DNA from 3 places in the Bradyrhizobium sp. R2.2-H genome. Region 3 is predicted to be linked to each of the others. Evidence: predicted binding sites of a transcription regulator. Region 3 holds the regulator's gene; each other region holds the start of a gene.
The links. The regulator LexA, encoded in region 3, represses DNA repair genes until DNA is damaged. The targets are predictions, from matches to a motif close to TGTTCNNNNTGTGTTCNG.
Positions count from the first base shown of each region.

Region 1: the regulator LexA is predicted to act here: its motif matches at 2,808-2,825, upstream of EDE08_RS20185 (YifB family Mg chelatase-like AAA ATPase).
Region 2: the regulator LexA is predicted to act here: its motif matches at 3,697-3,714, upstream of ruvC (crossover junction endodeoxyribonuclease RuvC).

Region 1 covers NZ_SMBR01000007.1:298,485-305,927, reverse strand. The annotation lists gene EDE08_RS20195 (ATP-binding protein) at 1-505, opposite strand, end outside; gene EDE08_RS20190 (hypothetical protein) at 632-1,099, opposite strand; gene EDE08_RS20185 (YifB family Mg chelatase-like AAA ATPase) at 1,210-2,748, opposite strand; gene EDE08_RS20180 (PilZ domain-containing protein) at 2,979-3,224, shown strand; gene EDE08_RS20175 (tetratricopeptide repeat protein) at 3,304-4,074, shown strand; gene EDE08_RS20170 (CpaE/TadZ family protein) at 4,109-5,398, opposite strand; gene EDE08_RS20165 (CpaD family pilus assembly protein) at 5,395-6,126, opposite strand; gene EDE08_RS20160 (type II and III secretion system protein family protein) at 6,183-7,443, opposite strand, start outside.
Region 2 covers NZ_SMBR01000012.1:265,481-272,923, reverse strand. The annotation lists gene EDE08_RS28775 (DUF6869 domain-containing protein) at 1-676, opposite strand, end outside; gene ruvB (Holliday junction branch migration DNA helicase RuvB) at 774-1,826, opposite strand; gene EDE08_RS28765 (hypothetical protein) at 1,823-2,284, opposite strand; gene ruvA (Holliday junction branch migration protein RuvA) at 2,281-2,898, opposite strand; gene ruvC (crossover junction endodeoxyribonuclease RuvC) at 3,139-3,666, opposite strand; gene EDE08_RS28750 (YebC/PmpR family DNA-binding transcriptional regulator) at 3,902-4,648, opposite strand; gene EDE08_RS28745 (methyl-accepting chemotaxis protein) at 4,853-6,601, shown strand; gene EDE08_RS28740 (methyl-accepting chemotaxis protein) at 6,720-7,443, shown strand, end outside.
Region 3 covers NZ_SMBR01000002.1:615,550-622,587, reverse strand. The annotation lists gene EDE08_RS07025 (hypothetical protein) at 14-241, opposite strand; gene EDE08_RS07020 (molybdopterin molybdotransferase MoeA) at 369-1,580, shown strand; gene lexA (transcriptional repressor LexA) at 1,757-2,458, shown strand; gene EDE08_RS38240 (hypothetical protein) at 2,933-3,367, shown strand; gene EDE08_RS07005 (ComEC/Rec2 family competence protein) at 3,492-5,771, opposite strand; gene EDE08_RS07000 (IS1595 family transposase) at 5,919-6,845, shown strand.

The DNA of each region.
Region 1 (7,443 bases), on a different contig from region 3:
CGTTGCTCTCGCGGGCGTTGTCGCCCTGCTCCAGCACGTCGAAATCGAAGCGCGTGCCGACAAGTGCGCCGCGCGCCTGCCCTGCGAGCGCGCAATAGGCCTCGTTGGCAAAGGTGATGCGGCCTTCCGTGTCGCGCAGCACGATGAGGTCGCCCTGCTGTTCGAACAGGCTGCGAGCGCGTTCTTCCGCTTCCTTCAGCTCCCAATTGCGGTCGATCAAGGCCTCATTGTGGGCGGCGAGCATGCGCAGCCGCTTGCCCACGAAGCGCAGTCGCATGCTCAGCGTCGCAAGGCCGAGGCAGGCGAGCGCGAACAGGAAGCTCGCGCCGATCGCAAAGGCGTGGGGATCGTAGGCGGAATTCTCCGAGCGGCTGCCGGATACGAAACCATAGGCGCCGCCGAAGGTCGCCGAGAAGATCATGAAGGAGCGGATCGCGAAGGCAATGCGGGGGTGCTGCCGCCTGAAGCGGCGCATGCGCACCTTGATCCGGAACATCCGACCCATCGCCACCCGACCCGACTCTCTTGCTCGAAACCTTTGATCGCCGGCTGCCACGATGTCGCGCCGACCTTGCGAACAGTTTGCGGTCGGGGGCCCGCCTTCAGACAGGGTTGACGGAATGTTAACGGCTCAGAGCGAGGCGGCCTGGAGCTGGCGGTGGCCGCCGCGGGCGCCGACGATCAGCGCCGCCGCCTCGCGCTGCGAGAACGTCTTCGAGCGCACATAGATGCGGTAATCCGCCGGCCCTTCGCTGGAGAGATAGATCACCGGCCCGCCGTCGACGGGCTGTGCGGCGATCGAGATCAGCCGTGTCGAGGGGGTGAGCTCGCAGGAGTCCGGCTCGGAGCCGAGACCGTCGTCGACCACGGTGAAGTCCGCGGCGTCCGCGTCATCGGTGATCTGGACCCGCACCGTCGCCCGCGCGGGATCGTCGGTGAAGGCGACATGCACGTTGGCAGTCCAGAACAGGGAGGTGAGCTCGACCGTCGTGTCGCCGAGTGCGATGCAGGGATGCGAGACCGATCCGATCTCGGCACGGGCGAACACCGCAGCCGCCAGCAGGGGAACAACCGAGGCCAGGATCTTGAAACGCAACATGACACTCTACTCGCCGGGCCCGTCAGGAACTCACAATGCGAAACGCGCGGGCCTTATGGTTTGCAGAGCGTAAAGGAAAATCGTTACCGCCGGGTTGATGCGCGATGCGATCACGCCATCTGCCGCACATCCTCCGCGAGTGCGCGGTAGGACAGCGCTTCGGCGAGGTGCAGCCGGCCGATCTTGTCGGCGTTGTCGAGGTCGGCCAGCGTGCGCGCCACCCGCAGCACGCGGTGATAGCCGCGCGCCGACAGCCGCATGGTCTCGGCGGCATCGCGCAGCAGCTTGGCGCCTTGCGCATCCGGCTTTGCGATCTCCTCCAGCACGGAGGCGGGCGCCTCGGCATTGGTGCGGACCTTGGGCAGGCCGGCATCCGCATAGCGTGCGAGCTGGATGTCGCGCGCCGCCGCCACGCGTGCGGCGACCTCGGCGGAGCCTTCCGCCGGCGGCGGCAGGATCAGGTCCGCCGCGGTCACGGCCGGCACCTCGATGCGCAGATCGATGCGGTCCATGAGGGGACCGGAGATGCGCGCCTGGTAGTCGCCGGTGCAGCGGTCGATGCGGCCGCGCTTGCAGGCATAGCCGGGCTCGAACGCATTGCCGCAGCGGCAGGGATTCATCGCCGCGACCAGCATGAAGCGGGCAGGGTAGGTGACGCGGTGATTGGCGCGCGATACCGCGACTTCGCCGTTCTCCAGCGGCTGGCGCAACGAATCGAGCACGCGCGGATCGAACTCCGGCAGCTCGTCGAGGAACAGCACGCCCTGATGCGCCAGCGAGATCTCGCCGGGCCTGGCGCGCATGCCGCCGCCGGTGAGCGCGGCCATGCTCGCGGAATGATGCGGCGAGCGGAACGGCCGCCGCGCCGTCAGCGCGCCGCCTTCGATCTCGCCGGCGACGGAGGCGATCATCGATACCTCGAGCAGCTCGCCCGGCGACAGTGGCGGCAGGATCGAGGGCAGGCGCGCCGCCAGCATCGATTTGCCGGCGCCGGGCGCGCCGACCATGAGCAAATGATGCCCGCCGGCGGCCGCGATCTCCAGCGCACGCTTGGCGCTTTCCTGGCCCTTGATGTCGCGCAGGTCGAGCGTGGAGGCGGGCGCCTCGTGCACCTTCGGCGAGGGCCGCGACAGCACCTGGGTGCCCTTGAAATGGTTCGCGATCTGGATCAGCGAACTCGCCGCGATGATCTGGATGTCCGGGCTCGCCCAGGCCGCCTCCGAGCCGCAGGCCGCCGGGCAGATCAGCCCTTCCTCGCGCGCATTGGCGCCGATCGCGGCGGGCAAGACACCGGCCACCGGTGCGATCGAGCCGTCGAGGCCGAGCTCGCCGAGAACGGTGAAGCCGGTCAGTGCATCCGGCGGGATCGCGCCGATCGCCGCCATCAGCCCGAGCGCGATCGGCAGGTCGTAATGGCTGCCTTCCTTCGGGAGGTCGGCCGGTGCCAGATTGACGATGATCCGCCGCGCCGGCAGCGCCAGCCCCGAGGCGATCAGCGCCGAGCGCACCCGCTCCCGCGCCTCCGACACCGCCTTGTCCGGCAGGCCGACGATGGCGAAGGCCGGCAGGCCAGGGGCGACCTGCACCTGCACGTCGACCGCACGGGCCTCGATCCCCTCAAAGGCGACGGTGGAAACCCGCTGAACCATGCTCAAACCAGCCTGCCCCTTTCGTGCAATTAGGGGTAGCAGAGGGCGGCTGTTTCCGCAAGAACAATACGGGAACATCCCGCCGATGCCCGCGCAGGCCCTAAGCAGCCGTAAACACGCTCTAGAGACTACGTCTCGAATGCCGCCTTCTGTCCTCAGCACATCCCAACGAATGTCCGTTACTCCTGGGCCTGCGGGATGGGCCGTGGTCTAACGGGTGAACAGTTCAAATGCTTGCAAATCGCCGGAGAAGCGAACGTCGGGTGTGTAGCCGGCTCGCCAAGATTCATTTTGGTGCGGGCTCGCTGCCGCGGGATTGCACGATCACGGATATCTCGGACGGCGGCGTGAAAGTGGTGGCGGAATTCCTGGAAGTGCCGCCGCAATTCACCATCATCTTTGCGCCTGATTATTCCCGCCAATGCCGCCTGCGCTGGCGCATCGGCTGCGAGTTCGGCGCCGAATTCGTCGATTAGGCCGCAGCGGCCGTCCTCCTTAACGGGACTTTAGCGTTAATGGGTCAGCATCTCTGATCAGTTGCCGAGTGATCAGAGTATGTCCAAGCGTTCGTGCCTCGTCCCTCCGGCGAGATTCCTGTTTCCCGCACTCCTGGTGCTCGGTCTCGGCGGCTGTCAGACGACGGGCCTCGAGGACGTCACCGGCGCGCTCGGTGGCAAACCGGAAACGGCCGGCAAGGCCGACGCCCGACCGGACATGGACGCATTGCGCGAGCGCTATCGCGCCAAGCCCGGCGATCCCTCCGTTGCGCTCGCCTACGGCAAGGCGCTGCGCGAGACCGGCCAGCGCGCGCAGGCGGTCGCGGTGCTTGAGCAGGCCGTGCTCGGCCATCCCAGCAACAAGGCGCTGCTCGCCGGCTATGGCCGCGCGCTCGCCGATAGCGGCAATTTCCAGCAGGCCTTCGACGTTCTCAGCCGTGCGCATACGCCTGAGGATCCGGACTGGCGCATCCTGTCGGCGCAGGGCGCGGCGCTCGATCAGCTCGGCCGCAACGAGGAGGCGCAGCAATACTACGCCGCGGCGTTGAAGATCGTGCCGAACGAGCCTACCGTGCTGTCCAATCTCGGCCTGTCCTATGTGCTGCAAAACAATCTGCCGAAGGCCGAACAGGTGCTCGGCCGCGCCTATCAGCGCAATCAGAACGATCCGCGGGTTCGTGCCAATCTCGCGCTCGTGCTGGGATTGCAAGGCCGCGAGGCCGAAGCCGAAATACTCGTGAAGGCCGATCTGCCGCCCGATCAGGCGGCGGCCAAGGTCACGGCGCTGCGCCAGTTGCTGGCGAAGAAGCAGCAAAGGGCGGACAAATAGTCCGCCCTCTTCCGATCTTTGCGATTCCCGCTCTTTACGACGCCTTGCGATGCGGGGCTGACCCGCGCCCCGACTTGCCCTTCAGCTTCTTCAGGAGAGGCTCGAGCAGCGAGCGCTTCGGCTTCTTCACCTCGCCGCGGCCGGCGAGGCGGTTCGCCATGTTCTGGAACAGAAGGGTGGTGCGGTGGGACTTGGAGACCTCCGCGATCATCTGGCCGTTATTGGCCGCGGTCGAGAACAGTTTCGAATCGAACGGGATCACCGCGATCGGCTGGCTCTCCATGGTCTTGGCAAACGCCTTGACCTCGATCTCCGCGCGCTTGTGCATGCCGACCTGGTTGAGGCAGTACAGCGGCGGGCGATCATTGGGGCGTGCCGCCTTCAGCACGGTCAGCATGTTCTTGGTGTTGCGCAGGTTCGCGAGATCGGGCTCGGCCACGATCACGATGTCGTCGGCGTTGACCAGCGCGCGCCGCGTCCAGCCGGACCATTGATGGGGAACGTCGAGCACGATGCAGGGCGTGGTCATGCGCAGCGTGTCGAACACCGCATCGAAGGCTTCGGTACCGAAATCATAGACGCGGTCGAGCGCAGCCGGTGCCGCCAGCAGGCTGAGGCGATCGGTGCATTTGGCGAGCAGGCGCTCCATCAGCGCCGTGTCCGGCCGGTCCTGCGACAGCACCGCATTGGCGATGCCCTGCACCGGATCCTGGTTGTAGTCGAGGCTCGCCGTGCCGAAGGCGAGGTCGAGATCGATCACGACGGAATCGAGCGCGAGGTCCCGGGCGATGGTCCAGGCCACATTGTGCGCGACGGTGGACGCACCGACGCCGCCCTTGGCGCCGACCACGGCGATGACGCGGCCGGTGATGATGGCCTCGGACGCCGAGAACAGGCTGCAGATCGAGCGGACGACGTCGAGTGTCTCGACCGGGCCGACCACGTAGTCGTTGACGCCGCGGCGCACCAGCTCGCGATAGGGCGCGGTGTCGTTGGGATTGCCGATCACGACCACGCGGGTGCCGGGATCGCAGACGCCGGCGAGGTCGTCCAGGCCCTCGAGGATGTCGCGCGTGCCGTCGGACTCGATGACGATCACGTTCGGCGTCGGCATCGATTCATAGACCTCGATCGCCGCGGCGAGGCCGCCGTCCTTGGCGGTGAGGTGGGCCTTGGCGAGCCGGCGATCCTCGCCCGCCGCGGTCACCGCCTTGAGCGTCTGCTCGGTCTCGCAAAAAGCCTGCACGGAAATGCGAGGAACCGGTGCAATGTGTTCCTCGGGGTGCCGCGGATCGTCCGCTTCTTCGTCGTCGAAGCTTGTCATTTGCCGGTGTCGCTGAGTTTGGCCTTGTCGGATTCGGGATAGGCGGTCGCGGTCGTCGTGCCCTTGCGATAGCGTTCGAACGCGATGTTGCGCCGTGCGGTATAGGCCGGCGTCTCGGCGCGCGGTTGCTCGAGATCGGCCGGGTTGTCGATCATGGCCGCCAGATTGCGCTGGGTGGCGCAGCCCAGATTGAAATAGGGCCGGTTCTCGTTGTAGCCGGGGTCGAGGATGGAGGGGCCGACGTCTTCCGGCCACAGCCCGCAGGGGCCGGCGACGGCCGCGATCTTCGAATAGCTCAGGCGGATGGTGGGCAGCAGCCCGGGATCCTCGGGCCGGTAGGGATGCTGGACGATGGCACGCGACGGCACGCCGCCCGACGCCAGCACGGACCGGATCTCCTGGTAGGTCGCAGCAGCCGCGCGCGAATTGGCGCTGTCGACAGGCACGTCGACGACGACGGAGCCGGTGCCTTCGCGCACCCAGTCCCGCGCGATGCCCGCGACATCCGAATGCTGTGCGGCCGAGAGGCCGCCTCGCGCCTTGCCGACGAAGATCACAATCGACTTCTTGCCTTCCTGCACCGCGATCGGGTGGCGCTGCCGATAATCGGTCGGCACCGTCTGGGTGACGATCTCGGTGGTGTTGCAGGCGCCCAGCATGACGGAGATCCCCGCCAGTGCCAGCACCACGCCCAGATTGCGACGTCGATCGGCTGTCGTCTTCGTCATCGCTTCATCCCCTCCTGCCCCAATTCCTGCACCGGTCCCCACGCCGCGCGTTCGTCTCAGTCGATGATGAAGCCGAAATCACCCGGCGTGCCGCTGATCGGATCGACGCGGCGCGCGATGCCATAGAGGCGGTTCATGCGGCCAAGCAACGCCGTCTGCGCGTCCGAAGCCGGCGCGAAGCCGTCGTCGGGACGTGACAATTCCTTCTGGGCGACCGCGCGCACCACATAGGGCGTCACGATCACCATCAGCTCGGTCTCGTTGTTGACGAAGTCCTGGCTGCGGAACAGCGCGCCGATGATCGGTATTTGGTCGACGCCGGGCAGGCCGTTGATCGCCTGCTTGGTCTGCTGCTGGATCAGGCCGGCCATCGCCATCGAGCCGCCCGAGGGAATTTCCAGCGTGGTCTCGGCGCGGCGGGTCTGGATCGACGGGATGGTGATCGAGCTGGTCTGGCCTGCCGACACCGCTTGCGTCACGGAGATGGCGTTCTGACTCGACAGCTCCGAGACTTCGGTCATCACGCGCAGGCTGATACGTCCCTCGCTTAGCACGACCGGCGTGAAGTTCAGGGAGATGCCGAACTTCTTGTAGGTGATCTGGGTGGTACAGACATGGGTAACCGGATCGCAGGAATAGCCCGCAGGGATAGGGAATTCGCCGCCGGCAATGAAGGTGGCGGACTCGCCGGAGATCGCCGTCAGGCTGGGCTCGGCCAGCGTCCGCATCACGCCGGCGCTTTCCATCGCGCGCATCGTGGCGTTGACCGTGGCCACGCCTTTTGCGAGTCCGGTGACGCCGAGCCCGTTGCTGCTGACGAGCGGGCCGCCGGAGACCGAGAACGGATTGGAGTTGTTGAAATTCACCACCGCGGTGCCGGCATTCAGGCTGGCGCTGAGATCGACGCCGAGCTGCTTGACGATGTCGCGGCGCACTTCGCCGACGACGACCTTGAGCATCACCTGGTCGCGGCCGCGCACGATGATGTTGTTGACGACCTTCTCGGCGCCGCCGACGAGCTTGGCGGCGACGTCACCGGCCTGCTGGGCCTCGACCGGGCTCGACACCGAGCCGGTCAGCATCACGCTGTCGCCGACGCCTTCGACCTGTACGCCCGGCAAGGACTGGCGGAGCGCCGCGCGCATGCCGTTGAGATCGCGCTTCACGGCGATGTCGTAGGAGGCGACCTGCTGGCCGTCGGCGGTGAAGAACACGACGTTGGTCTGGCCGACCTGGCCGCCGATGATATAGGCGCGCTGGGCCGAGCGGATCACCGCGTTGGCGATCTTGGGGTCGGCCACGAGCACGTCCTTGACC
Region 2 (7,443 bases), on a different contig from region 3:
TGGCTTCGATCTTCAGGATCTCCAGGATCAGGTCGATCATCCGGTCGGGATCATCCTCGCGCAGGTCTCGCTCGAAATCCATGATCGCGAACAGATTGTCGTCCTGGTCGCGCTCGGATTTGGAATATTGCTCGACCCAGGCGCGCGCGAGCCTGGCGGTCGACATGTTGGCGAAATCGAGCGGCTCGCGCGGCGTGCGCTGCGCCAGATGATCGGCCTGCCAGGCCTTGCTGTCGGCAAGTCCTGCAATACGCGACATCAAGGGGTCGTCGGGATCGACATGCACGCCACCGAGCAGCCAGCGCAACCGGTCATTGTGCCCGGCCTCGTGCTCGATGCGCGCGATCACCTCCTCGCCGTGTGCGTAGAGCAGCGACAGCAGGAACTTGTCGTTGAGCTGCATCACGGTCGGCTTGTCGGCCTCGGACTTGAGCACTTCCAGCACGAGTTCGAGCGCCTGTTGCGGCCGGCGGTGCGGCAGACGGTCGAAATAGAGTTTCAGGGCCCAGATGCTGCCGACCTGGTCGCGCCGGCTGACGCGTTGAAGCGCGCACCACATCGACGCCAGCTCGCCGAGCGGCATCGGGTCCAGGAACGCCTCCGTCTCATCAGGCGTCTGCAGCTGCGGCGCAGCCGCGATGACCTCGAGCAATCCAGCGTCGCCCGTCAGCCCCATTCTTCCCACTCCAATCCGTATGCGAGAGCGGCGATGCCGTGCGCCGCACATCGGATTAGTAATGGGATTGAACCGGCGGGTTCACCGGTTGCGGCAGTCAGTCGTCCTCGGACTGCTCGGTGCCGAACAGGCCGAATTGGGCTGGATCGCGATTGGGCTCGGCGAGACCGAGATGGCGGAAGGCGTGCGAGGTGAGCAGCCGGCCGCGCGGAGTGCGCTGCAGATAGCCGCACTGGATCAGATAGGGCTCGATGATGTCCTCGATCGCATCGCGCGGCTCGGACAGCGCGGCGGCCATGGTCTCGACACCGACCGGGCCGCCGCCATAGTTGAGCGCGATGGTCGTGAGATAGCGGCGGTCCATGGCGTCGAGCCCGGCGGCGTCGACCTCGAGCGCGCTCAGCGCGTGATCGGCGATCTTGCGGTCGATCGTGGCGGCATCCGCCGCCGAGGCGAAATCGCGGACGCGCCGCAGTAGCCGGCCGGCGATGCGGGGCGTGCCGCGGGCGCGGCGCGCGATCTCGTTGGCGCCGTCCGCGCTCATGCCGACATTGAGCACGCGCGCGCCACGGCTGACGATGCTTTCCAGTTCCTCGATGGTGTAGAAATTGAGCCGCACCGGGATGCCGAAGCGGTCGCGCAGGGGATTGGTGAGAAGGCCCGCGCGCGTCGTGGCCCCGACGAGCGTGAATTTCGACAGCTCGATCTTCACCGAGCGCGCCGCCGGGCCCTCGCCGATGATGAGGTCGAGCTGAAAATCCTCCATCGCGGGATAGAGCACCTCTTCCACCGCCGGGCTGAGGCGATGGATCTCGTCGATGAAGAGCACGTCGCGCTCTTCGAGATTGGTCAGCAGCGCCGCGAGATCGCCGGCCTTGGCGATGACAGGCCCCGATGTGGCGCGAAAGCCGACGCCGAGCTCCTTGGCCACGATCTGCGCCAGCGTGGTCTTGCCGAGGCCGGGCGGCCCGACGAACAGCACGTGATCCAGCGCCTCGCCGCGCTTGCGCGCCGCCTCGATGAAGATCGAGAGATTCTTGCGCGCCTGCTGCTGGCCGACGAAATCGGACAGCGATTGCGGACGGAGCGCGGTGTCGCCGACATCATCGCTGCGGCGCTCGGGCGAGACCATGCGCGGAGGAGTAGTCATGCTCGGGCTCTGTGGGCCATTCTACCCACGAAAAGGGACAGCTGCACAAGAACAAACAAGACAGCGCTTTGTAGCAGGAGTTCAGACCATATGTATTGATCGATCTGTCCGATAAACACCAAAGCGAGAACGAGGTACGAGGCCGGAGCGATCAGCAAGACGTTCCACCATGTTACGTGGCCGCGAAATAGTATGATCGCAGCGACAAGAACACCGGCGATCAGGCCCGGCAAAGACCACATTTTGAAACCAATGAGCGCAACATACGGCGCATCGCGCGAGATCGAAAAACAACGGATGACGCGGGTCAGCAGACACCCCGACGCCGAGAATGCAGCCGTGGCAAGAATGCCGATTAGCACTGTCCCCGCGAACACGACACCAAAGAAATATATCGCACGCTGTATGCTCGGGAGCTTTGGACCCTCCGCGCGATCGAGGCCGTGATCGGAATTCACTTCGCGAGCTCCTTCAGGCCAAGACGAATGAGCTGCGCGGTCTCGGCATTCTCGCCTGCGCTGCGCGAGGCCGAGGCAATCGCAGCAGCCGCCTGCGGCTGGCCGTAGCCGAGATTGACGAGCGCGGAGATCGCATCCGCCACTGGACGCGGGGCCCGCTGGTCGTCGACGGCGCCGGCGAGATGCACGACCGCCGGATCGACATTGGCGAAGGCCGGCGCCTTGTCCTTCAATTCGGTGACGATGCGCTCGGCCACCTTGGGGCCGACACCGGGCGTGCGCGCCACCGCGGCCTTGTCGCGCAGCGCGATCGCATTGGCGAGATCGGCCGGCGCGAGCGTGCCGAGCACGGCGAGCGCGACCTTGGCGCCGACGCCCTGCACGGTCTGGAGCAGGCGAAACCATTCGCGCTCCTGGTCGGTGCGGAAGCCGAACAGCTTGATCTGGTCCTCGCGGACATAGGTCTCGATCGACAGCACGGCGGCCTCACCCGGCGACGGCAGATGCTGCAGCGTGCGCGAGGAGCAATGCACCTGGTAGCCGACGCCGCCGACGTCGAGGATGACGAAATCCTCGCCGTAGGAATCGATCAGGCCCTTGAGCTTGCCGATCATCGCTGCGCACCCATCGCTTGAAGGACGCACGGCATCGTCTGTCCGTTCCCTCCCCCCTTGTGGGGGAGGGACAGGGAGGGGGGTGCCACACGGGGATTGTCTCGAAGGCGTGAGGACTGCGCGCCAGGCTCGTCAATGACGGCGGCACCACCGCTGCGGCTACCCCTCTCCCCAACCCTCCCCCACAAGGGGGGAGGGAGCACACCGTCCATGCGGCTCATCTGTGCCTCACAACGCGCATTAGAGACCCGCCACCTTCAGCCGCAGCGCCGTGCTCTGGCGATGATGAGCGTGGGTGATGGCGATGGCGAGCGCGTCGGCGGCGTCCGCCGACGGCGGCTCGGCCTTGGGCAGCAATATCTTCAGCATTATCGCGATCTGTTGCTTGTCGGCGTGGCCGGCGCCGACCACGGTCTTCTTGACCTGGTTCGGCGCATATTCGGCGACAGAGATGCCGAACATTGCGGGCGCGAGCATGGCGACGCCGCGGGCTTGGCCGAGCTTCAGCGTGGCAACGCCGTCCTTGTTGACGAAGGTCTGCTCGACCGCCGCTTCCATCGGCTGGTGATTGGAGAGAACGGCCGCGAGCCCTTCATGGATCGCGAGCAGGCGGCTCGACAGCGGCAAATCGTCCGGCGGCTCCACCGAACCGCAGGCGACGTAGATCAGCCGGTTGCCCTCGGCCTCGATCACGCCCCAACCCGTGCGGCGCAGGCCGGGGTCGATGCCGATGATGCGAACGGGGCCACGAATCGGGAGCGCAGTCATGGGCCAGTGATAGCGGCTGGCCGCGGGATGCGAAACAGAAACAGAACGGAAGTAACAGGGGAAAGGAGGTCTCGGATGAGCCGCGCTGCGCGGTACAAACCCGGGCGTCATACCCCGCGAAGGCGGAGTATCCATTACGCCGCGGCTTATCCGTATCCCTCTTGCGTCTCTGGAATACTGGATCGCCCGCCTTCGCGGGCGATGACAGCAGAGTGTGGAACTGACGCGCGCGCTCCTACCCGCCCATCTTCGTCATCAGCGCGTCCGATATCTCGAAATTGGCATAGACCTGCTGCACGTCGTCATGCTCGTTGAGCAGGTCCATCAGCTTGAGAAGCTTCTCGCCGGTCTCGTCGTCGACGGCGACCGTGTTTTGCGGCTTCCAGATCAGCGCGGCCTTGCGCGGCTCGCCGAACTTGGCTTCCAGCGCCTTGGCGACGTCGCGGTAACCTTCGGTCGAGGCGTAGATCTCGTGGCCGTTCTCGCCCGAGACCACGTCGTCCGCGCCGGCCTCGATCGCGGCATCCAGCATCGCGTCGTCGGAGGCGACGCTGCGGTCATATTCGATGACGCCCGTGCGGTCGAACATGAACGAGACCGAGCCGGTTTCGCCGAGATTGCCGCCGGACTTGGTGAAGAAGGAACGGATGTCGGAAGCGGCGCGGTTGCGGTTGTCGGTCAGCGCCTCGACGATGACGGCGACGCCGCCGGGACCGTAGCCCTCGTAGCGGATCTCGTCATAGTTCTCGCCATCGCTGCCGAGCGCCTTCTTGATGGCGCGCTCGATGTTGTCCTTCGGCATGTTCTCCTGGCGCGCGGCGATCACGGCGGCGCGCAGGCGCGGGTTCATGGCGGGGTCGGGCGTGCCGAGCTTGGCCGCGACGGTGATTTCCCGCGCCAGCTTGCCGAACAGTTTCGACTTCTGGGCATCCTGCCGCCCCTTGCGGTGCATGATGTTCTTGAATTGGGAATGTCCGGCCATGCGTGGTCTCGTAAAGGAATCGTGCGCCAAGGTGAACGTGGGAAGCGCGGCCTTATAGGCCGCCAACCCACCGGAATGAAAGAGGCTCTACGACTTTAAGGTAACACCGTACTCGCCCGTGCCTAGAGGTCAGGCACCGTTAACCCTGATTTCATTCCGGGCTGCGAAAATAGCGCCCGACCGTTCTCCGACAAGAGAGGCCCGATGGCGTTCGGATTATTTCGGAAGCGTCTGCCGGACCCGGCTGCGCCTGCGACAGCCCTGGAGGCTCGGCAGCCGGCGACCGATTCCGCGACCGCCCCGGCCGCCGAAAGTGATTCGGCCCGGGAAATCCTGGAACTGCTGGAACTCGAGCTGGGCGCCATGATCCGCCAGCTCGAGCGCGCCGCCAATTCGGTGGCCGGCGGCGCCGAGGCGACCGCCACGACGCTTGCCGCCATTCGCGACCGCACGGATGCCCTGACCGGCCGGACCAACGCGGCGCAGTCGACCGCCTCCACCTTCGCCCATGCCGCCGACAAGTTCACCCAGTCCGCGCAGGGAATCGGCGCGCAGGTCCGCAATGCCGGCAAGCTCGCCGACGAGGCCAGTGCCGCGGCGCAGGAAGCCCGCGCCAATGTCGAGCGCCTGCGCGAATCCTCCGCCGCCATCGGCAATGTCGTCAATCTGATCGCGCAGATCGCGCGGCAGACGACGCTGCTCGCGCTCAACTCCACCATCGAGGCCGCACGCGCCGGCGATGCGGGCAGAGGCTTTGCGGTCGTCGCCACCGAGGTCAAGGCGCTCGCGGTGCAGACGCAAGGAGCGACGGAAGAGATCACAAGGAAGATCGACGCGCTCCAGCGCGACGCCGCCGGCTCTGCCGATGCCGTGCACCGCATTTCGCAGGCGATCGAGGCGATCCGCCCGGTGTTCGACACCGTCAACGGCGCGGTCGCCGAGCAGAACACCACGACCAGCGAAGTTTCCGGAAATGCCGCCAGCGCGTCGGAGTTCATCATCTCGGTCGGCGAGAGCGCGGCCGAGATCGATGCCGCGACCAAGGCGGCCGAGACCCATGGCAAGAGCGTCGCCAGCGCCGGCAAGGCCGTCACCACGTTTGCTCAAAAGCTGAAATCGCGCTGCGCCGTGCTGCTCGGCCAGCGCGAGCACGCCGACCGCCGCAAGACCGAGCGGCTGCCCTGCCATCTCAGGTTCGAGACCGCGCGCGGGGTGATGCCGGTCTATGAAATCGCGATGGACGGCGTGCTGATCGGCGGCGCGGACGCAGGCCGGCTTGCGCCGCAAGCGATGATCGAAGGTACCCTCGAAGACATCGGCGCCTGCCGCCTGCGCGTTGTCGAGCAGTCCAAGGCCGGCGCCCGCGCGCAATTCGTTGGTGCCGGCGCCGCGCTCGGCGAGAAGATCGAGGACAAGCTCTGGTCGATCCACGAGGAGAACACGGAACTGGTCACCCGTGCCATGGAGGCGGGCAATGCGCTGACGAAGATATTCGAGCAGGCGGTCGCGCGCGGCGAGGTCAAGCCGGAGGACCTGTTCGACACGGACTATTTCGAAATCGCGGGCACCAATCCGCAGCAATTCCGCACGAAATATCTGGACTGGGCCGACCGCGCCCTGCCGCCGTTCCAGGAAGCCTTCCTGGCGCGGGAGCCGCGGATGGCGTTCTGCGCCATGGTCGACCGCAACGGCTTCCTGCCGGTGCACAACAAGATCTATTCGCATCCGCAGCGGCCGGGCGACGTCGCCTGGAACACGGCCAACAGCCGCAACCGGCGGATGTTCAACGATCCGGCGGGGCTCGCCGCCGCGCGCAACCTGCGCTCGTACCTGGTCCAGAGCTATGCGCGGGACATGGGCAACGGCAACACGGTGATGATGCGCGAGATCGACGTCCCGATCCGCGTGCAGGGCCGTCACTGGGGTGGCTTCCGCACGGCCTACAAGCTGTAGTGCTGTCCCGAGTGCACTCTTGGGCAAGACACCGGCCGCGAATCATCCTCTAAGCCGAAACTGGAATGGGAATGCCGCCGAGAGCCGATCAACGGCCCTGACTGGAGAGAGCCCGTACATGTCCCAGGCACAGCTTGCAGTATTGGACACCGCATCCAACAGGTCGCTCGCCGAGCGGCTGATCGATCAGCTCGCCGACCGCATCGGCGGCCTCGGCGTGGAACTCGCCGACATCGCCGGCAACGTCCAGGAGGTCGCAAACCGCGTCGCGAACCAGTCGGAACGGTTCCACCACCTGCAGGAGACGGCCGAGACGATGGTGTCGGCCAACCACGACATCGCCAACGCTTCGCAGGCCGTGCAGACCACGACGTCCGCGGCAGTCGGCGAGATCGCGCAATCGCGCAGCGCCGTCGACACCGCGGTCAGCCATATCTCCGAGTTGGTCGCAGCCGTGGAGCGGATCGAGGCGCGCCTCAGCGCCGTCGGCTCGGCACTGGCGCAGGTGGCGAAGGTCTCCGGCTCGATCGAGGCGATCGCGAAGCAGACCAATCTGCTGGCGCTGAATGCGACCATCGAAGCGGCGCGCGCCGGCAATGCCGGCCGCGGCTTCGCGGTGGTCGCGAGCGAGGTCAAGAATCTCGCGGAAGCCACCCGCCAGGCCACGCATGAGATCTCCGACACCGTGCGCGATCTCGACGGCCAGATCGAAGGTCTGATCGGCGAGAGCAGCGATGCGTCGCAGCGCGCCAAGACCGCCGGCGAAGGCGCGCAAGCGATCTCCGGCATCATCACACGGGTGCAGCAGGGCTTCGCCTCCGTGGAGGCGGAGATCGGCAGCG
Region 3 (7,038 bases):
GTGAATCTGAGCTTCATCCCTCGAAGCGGCGGAACGCGGCTTCGACCTCGGTATCAGACGCAAACTGCCGGAGGTTCGCTTGTGCGAGCCCCTCAAGGACTGCCGGAAGATGGTCGGGATCGATTTCCTCGGGCTCCCCTGCGTTGCCGGTCAGAGCCAACATCGCGCGCGCGATCTCATCCTGGCTATCCGCAGGAAGCTGCCGCACGGCGTGGAGCGCCTTTTCGAGCAATTTTGTCATCAGTATAAGTTAAGGCGACCTTGCGCCGAAAGGAAGTGCGTCTTCGACTGAGCGCCCCTTTTGCGTCAGCTCCTCCGCTCGGCTAGAACCATGCCGACCCAGTCCCGATTTGTTGCGGAGTTCGCCCGTGGCCCTCATGCCGGTTTCTGACGCGCTTGCCGCGGTGCTGGCGGATGCAGAGCCGCTGCCTGAAGAGATGGTTTCCCTCGATGAGGCCTACCATCGCGTGCTTGCGCGCGACGTCGCGGCGCGGCGCACGCAGCCACCGCAGGCCATGTCGGCGATGGACGGCTATGCCGTGCGGGCGGCCGATGCGGCAACGGTCAATTCCAGGCTCGCGGTGGTCGGCGAGGTCGCGGCCGGTCGCCCGTTCGCGGGAAGGGTCGGCCCCGGCGAAGCCGTGCGGATCTTCACCGGCGGCGTCGTTCCCGACGGCGCCGATGCGGTCGTGATCCAGGAGGACACTGTCGCGGAAGGCAAGCTCGTCACGATCAAGGAAGCCGCGATTCCCGGGCGGCACATCCGCCCCGCCGGTGTCGACTTCCGCGAGGGAGACGTGCTGCTCCGCAAGGGAAGCCGTCTCACCGAGCGCGATCTCGCGCTGGCTGCCGGGATGAATCACCCGCATCTCGCCGTCCGCCGCCGTCCGAGGGTCGCAATCCTCGCCACCGGCGACGAGCTGGTGATGCCCGGCACCACGCCCGGACACGGCCAGATCGTCTATTCCAATGGCTATGCCCTGCACGCGCTCGCCCGCAGCGAGGGCGCCGAGACCATCGACCTCGGCGTCGCCGCGGATACGCTGGAGGCCACTTCCGCCGGCATCCGTCTCGCCCGGGAGAGCGGCGCCGACATCCTGATCACGACCGGTGGTGCCTCGGTCGGCGACCACGATCTGGTCCAGCAGGCGCTCAAGGACGAAGGCATCTCGATGTCGTTCTGGAAGATCGCGATTCGGCCGGGCAAGCCGATGATGCACGGACGGCTCGGCGCAATGCGCGTGATCGGCCTGCCCGGCAATCCCGTGTCGTCCTACGTATGCGCCTTCCTGTTCATGGTGCCGTTGATTCGCGCCCTGTCGGGCCGATCAGTGATTCATCATCGCCGCGAGCGCGCCGTGCTGGGCCGCGATCTCAGTGCCAATGACCAGCGCGAGGATTATCTGCGTGCGCGCCTGGAACAGCATGACGACGGCACGCTCGTCGCTCTTCCCGTCAGCCATCAGGACTCCTCTCTGCTTGCGAATCTCGCTGCGGCAGAGGTACTTCTAGTGCGCGCACCGTTCGCGCCGAGGGCCGAGGCCGGCACGCCTTGCGAGGTGCTGCGCCTGCCCGCCTGAGCTGCATGGCCACACGCATCGCGCGAGCTTCGCTCTATTCACCGTAAATTAAGCAGTTGCGGAACACATATCGAACATATAGTGTCCGTTCATGATTTGTTTCGAGGATGTAGCGGCTTATCGCTGACTTTCTCGTCTCGGACTTGAACGACATCAACCGGGGGATTTTGGTCGAGATGTTGACGCGCAAACAATACGAGCTTCTGCGATTCATCAGCGAACGTCTGAAGGAAAGCGGCGTGCCGCCGTCCTTCGACGAGATGAAGGATGCGCTCGACCTGCGCTCGAAGTCAGGCATCCACCGCCTGATCACTGCGCTCGAGGAGCGCGGCTTCATCCGCCGCCTGCCCAACCGCGCCCGCGCCATCGAGGTGATCAAGCTGCCCGAGCTGCAGGCCGCCGCCGGCAGTCGCCGCGGCTTCACGCCGAGCGTCATCGAAGGCAATCTCGGCAAGGTGCGCGCGACCTCCAGCCCGCCTGTGGACGAGGGCGAGCGTCCCGTCGCGGTGCCCGTGATGGGCCGCATCGCGGCCGGCACGCCGATCGAGGCGTTGCAGACGCGCAGCCACACCATCAGCGTGCCGCCCGACATGCTCGGCTCGGGCGAGCACTACGCGCTCGAAGTACGCGGCGATTCGATGGTCGAGGCCGGCATCCTCGACGGCGACATGGCGCTGATCCAGCGCAACGAGAGTGCCGATACCGGCGACATCGTGGTGGCGCTGATCGACGACGAGGAGGCCACGCTCAAGCGCTTCCGCCGCCGCGGCGCCTCTATCGCGCTCGAGCCCGCCAATGCCGCCTACGAGGTCCGCATTCTTCCGCCGAACCGCGTGAAGATTCAGGGCAAGCTGATCGGGCTTTACCGCAAGTACTGAGCGGACGTTCGATATCTATCGGAGCGGATCACTGTCCGCTTCGGCTGGATGGTTTTTCCGGTTCTGCTCAGACTGTCCGGCACCCTCTTTCGCCGTCACGCCTCGACACGCCGCACGACGCAGCATCGCTTCGCAGCCTGAGAGTGCGAGGACATGTGATGCGCCAGATCGTTTCATGGACGATATTGCGGCGCCGATCGCAGCATCGGCGACGTAAGCCGTTGCCATACAATCGCACCGCCATTCGGCAAGCGAGCGAGCGTCGGCGCCCGCGAGGCGCTGACACGCGCCTTCCGAATACACAGGTGTCGGTTTTGTTCCTATCGAATCCGGGAAAGATAATGTGATCGTGGCATGCGGCGCCCAGCCGCAGATTTGCCTACAACGAAGCAGAGCGTTGCGTGCTTCCACCCTGATAGAGGCCTGCGCCTCCAAAAGAGGTGCGGGTTGCTATCTTCGCATGAGGAGCACCCAATGTGTGACTACAGCCTGCATGCTGTCGCGACGCGCCCCGCCGAAGTCGGCGAGACGATCGTCACGACAACCTTCCGTGGCACCTCGACGCGCGGCTTCGCCTCCGAAGCCGATCTCTCCGTCGCTGTCTGCTTGCTGCCGGGAACGGAGCTCGCTTTCGCCGACAACGTCCGTTACGACAATCGCTGGATCTGGACGCGCACCGTGAACTCCCGCGTCGGCAAGTTCGGCAAGATCGACCCGCACATTCCCGACCGCCATCATGACGCGATCGAATTCCCCGACGGAAAATACGTGCTGGTGACACAGCTCGTCGAAGGCCAGCGCGCGACCGTGCTGCAGCTGCCGGTGACCCAGCCGGTTGGCGAACGCGAGCACAAGCCGCAGACCGTCGCCGACACGCGGTCCACGATCACGCGCCTGCCGATCGGCTGACGTCGTCGCCCCCGGCCGATGGTCGTGGGCCTGGAATGAAATGCCATCGCCGGCCGAGGCCGGCGAGATGGTATGGTTTGCGTCCTGCGAAATCCCGTCGGATCGACCTTCCCCGCATCGCTCCTCAATCGTCCGCCTGCAAGTCCGTCTCCGATGGCGTTGCGTCCCGGTTGCGGGCCACGGCCGTCTTCGGCGCAAGGCTGCCGTCGAAATCCCCCTCGCCGGCGCCGGCCGGCAGCCAGGGGCGGCTTGTGCCTCTCGCCCTCACCGCCCGAACCGAGAAGCCGTCACCGCTCTGCGTCAGAGCCAGCGCGCCCTGACTGGCGAGCCGTGGCCTGTCGACCACCATCGCCGCGCAATCGGGCGGCGTGGGCCGCGCCGTCACCACCAGCGCGGCGCGCCTGCAATCATCAGCCAGAGCGTCGATGCGCAACGCCAACGCGACAAGCCGTCCATCCGCGAGCGGCGTCACGCAGCCGGACTCGTCGCACGACACACCGTCGGCCAGCGAGGCGCTGCCGGCATCGCGCGGATCGGCATCGGCGGCCAACCACTCCCTCAGCAGGAAGCCATCCTTGCTGGCGCGGATCACATGCAGCCGCCCGTCCCGGCCCCGCACGGCGACGCTCGCGCCATCCCCGGCAATCAGGATGTCGGGCTGCCGCACCGACATCGCCCAGAGGATCGCGGCAAGCAGCACCAGGGCACCGGACCAGCGCAGGGGCGTGCGCAACAGCCCCATCACGATGATCCCGAGGCTCGCCGCGATCAGCGGCGCGATCCCGAATGCGGGAATGCGGCCGACTGCGCCGGGCAGTGCCGCCACCCAGCGCGAGACCGCAACCATCCACTCGATGCCGATCCCCATCAGCCACCAGAACGCGCCGTCGAGCCCGAAGGGCGCCGCGAGCAATCCCAGCAGCCCCGCCGGCATCACCATCGCCGAGACCACCGGCATCGCGCCGAGATTGGCGAGCACGCCGTATGGCGTCACGCGGTGGAAGTGGAAGGCGGCATAGGGCGTGGTCGCAAGCCCCGCGATCAACGAGGCCAGGAACAGCATCGCGATCTCGCGGCCGCCCCACAGCGCGATCCGCGCCGTTGCGGAATGATCGGGCGATGCCAGCAGGTTCGGCATGCCGATCTGCACCAGCGCCACCAGCCCGAGCGTTGCCGCAAAGGACATCTGGAAACTCGGATGAACCAGCGCCTCCGGCGCGACGGCGAGCACGATCAGCGCGGCCACCGCCAGCGTCCGGAACGTGATGGCGCGGCGATCGACCATCACGGCGATCAAAACCACCGCCGTCATGAAGAACGATCTCTGCGTCGCGACCTCGGCGCCGGACAGCAGCAGGTAGAACGCAGCTGCAACAAGCGCCGCGGCTGCCGACCATTTCTTGATGGCGAAGCCAGCCGCCAGCCCCGGAATCAGCGCCAGCAGGGCGCGAACCGCGAAGAACACGACGCCGGCGACGACCGCCATGTGATAGCCGGAGATCGACAGCACGTGGCCGAGCCCCGAGACGAACATCGCGTCGTTGACGGGCGCGGTGATCGCGTCGCGCCGCCCCGTCAGCAGCGCGGTCGCAATCGCGCGATTGTCGCCTTCGAGCGTCGCACGGATGCGGGCATCGATCGCATCGCGCAGGCCCTGCATGAAAGCCGCGTAGCGCAGCCGCAAGCCGACGGCATCCGGCGGCGGCGCGGCCGTGATCGCGCCCATCACGAAGCCGGAGGCGCCGATGCCCTGGAAGAACATGTCGCGCGAGAAATCGTAGCTGCCGGGGCGCACCGGCGAGATCGGCGGCAGCAGCCGCGCCTTCAATTGCACGAAGCTTCCGACCTCGGGCGCAGTGCCCTTGCGCACCGACAGGCGCACGCGCTCGAGCTTGACGTCGCTGCGCTGCGCTTCCATCGCGCTGACGCGCAGTACGAAGCGATCGGTGCGCTCGCGGATGTCGCGCGCCTCCACGAAGCCGGACAGCGACACCGAATAGAGCGGCCTGGCCAGCACGGTGTGGGCGATGCGCGCCGTCTTCCAGGTCGCGACGGCAAAACCGGCCGCGACCGCCGCGATCATGATCGCCAGGGCAAACAGCCGGCTCCGTCGCAGCAGGACCGCGCCAAGCGCGAGAACGGCCGCCGTCGCGGCAACGACCCACAACACCGGCTCATGATCGGCGGCGAAATACAGCGCGATGCCGCCACCGAAGGCGACCGGCACCCAGGGAAGCAACCGGCCTGGGCCGGCCTCGGCGCGGGCCCATTCGCGCAGCGTTCCGACGATTGCCGGCCAGATGCCAAGGCCCGCCGGGACAAAGCCGCCGGCGGGCGCAGTGCGGCCGACCGGCCACGTCCCGGCAACTCCCTGGGAGCGTACTGGCCGGCCCGCCTCCGCCATTCCCCTGCACCTTACGATACGCGACGGGTACGGAGGCTACTGGAACGTGCGACTGCGCGAATGGCGATTATATACTTGACACCACAAAACGCAAGGGATAGATTCCTTGACATAGATCACGAACAAACCGCGACCCGAGAACAAACCATGTCTCAGTTCAACGCGCCGCACTTCCAGAGCCACGAAGCGGCCCGCGCCTATCTTGAGGCGATCCGCTGGGGCGCTGAGCGCGTTTGCCCGCATTGCGGCACGGTCGGGAAGTCTTACGAAAACAAGAAAAAGCCGGGCGTCTATCGTTGCGCCTCCAAGGAATGCCGCAAGGACTTCACCGTCACGACCAAGAGCGTGATGGAAAGCAGCCATATCAAGCTGCACGTCTGGCTACAGGCGTTCTATCTGATGGCGTCCAGCAAGAAGGGCATCAGCTCCCACCAGCTCCACCGTGCGCTTGGCGTGACCTACAAGACGGCTTGGTTTCTCACCCATCGCATCCGCGAGGCAATGCGCGCGGGCGGCCTGCTTGCCCCTATGGGCGAAGGCGGCAAGGTCGTGGAAGCCGATGAGACCTTCTATGGGTTTCTAGAAGGCCAGCCCAAGACGGGCCGCCGCGCGTGGTCGAATAAGAACGTCGTCTTGACGCTGGTGGAACGCGGCGGTTCTGCTCGCAGCTTCCACGTTGACGGCGTGCGCGTTGGCGATCTGATGCCGATCATCCGCGAGAACTTGAGCCGGGAAGCTCAGTTGATGACGGACGAGCACTATTCGTACAAGTACATCGCGGAAGCTGACGGCCTCGACCACTCGACCGTCACCCACAGCAAGGACGAATACGTCCGCCGTGAAGGTGACAAGGTGATCTCAACGAACACGGTTGAGGGCTACTACAGCATCTTCAAGCGCGGAATGAAGGGCGTGTATCAGCACTGTTCTGAGAAGCACTTGCACCGCTATTTGGCTGAGTTTGATTTCCGTTACAGCAACCGCGTTGCGCTCGGAATTGGCGACGGAGAACGTGCGGACCTTGCCGTCAAAGGCGCGGCTGGCAAGCGTCTGACGTACCGGCAAGCTAACTGAGCGCGATCTATCACGCGTAGCTCGCCGAATCTTGCGCAAACGTGCCAAAATAAATTCGACAAAACGACGCAAGACATTGCGCGACTAAGTATCTAGGGTTACAGGTGGAAGGCTTGAATATGTCAGCAATGCTGTCTATTTAGACTTCCTTAATGCAACTCACGGCGGATTGACGCGTTGCCGCTTGTTTGAG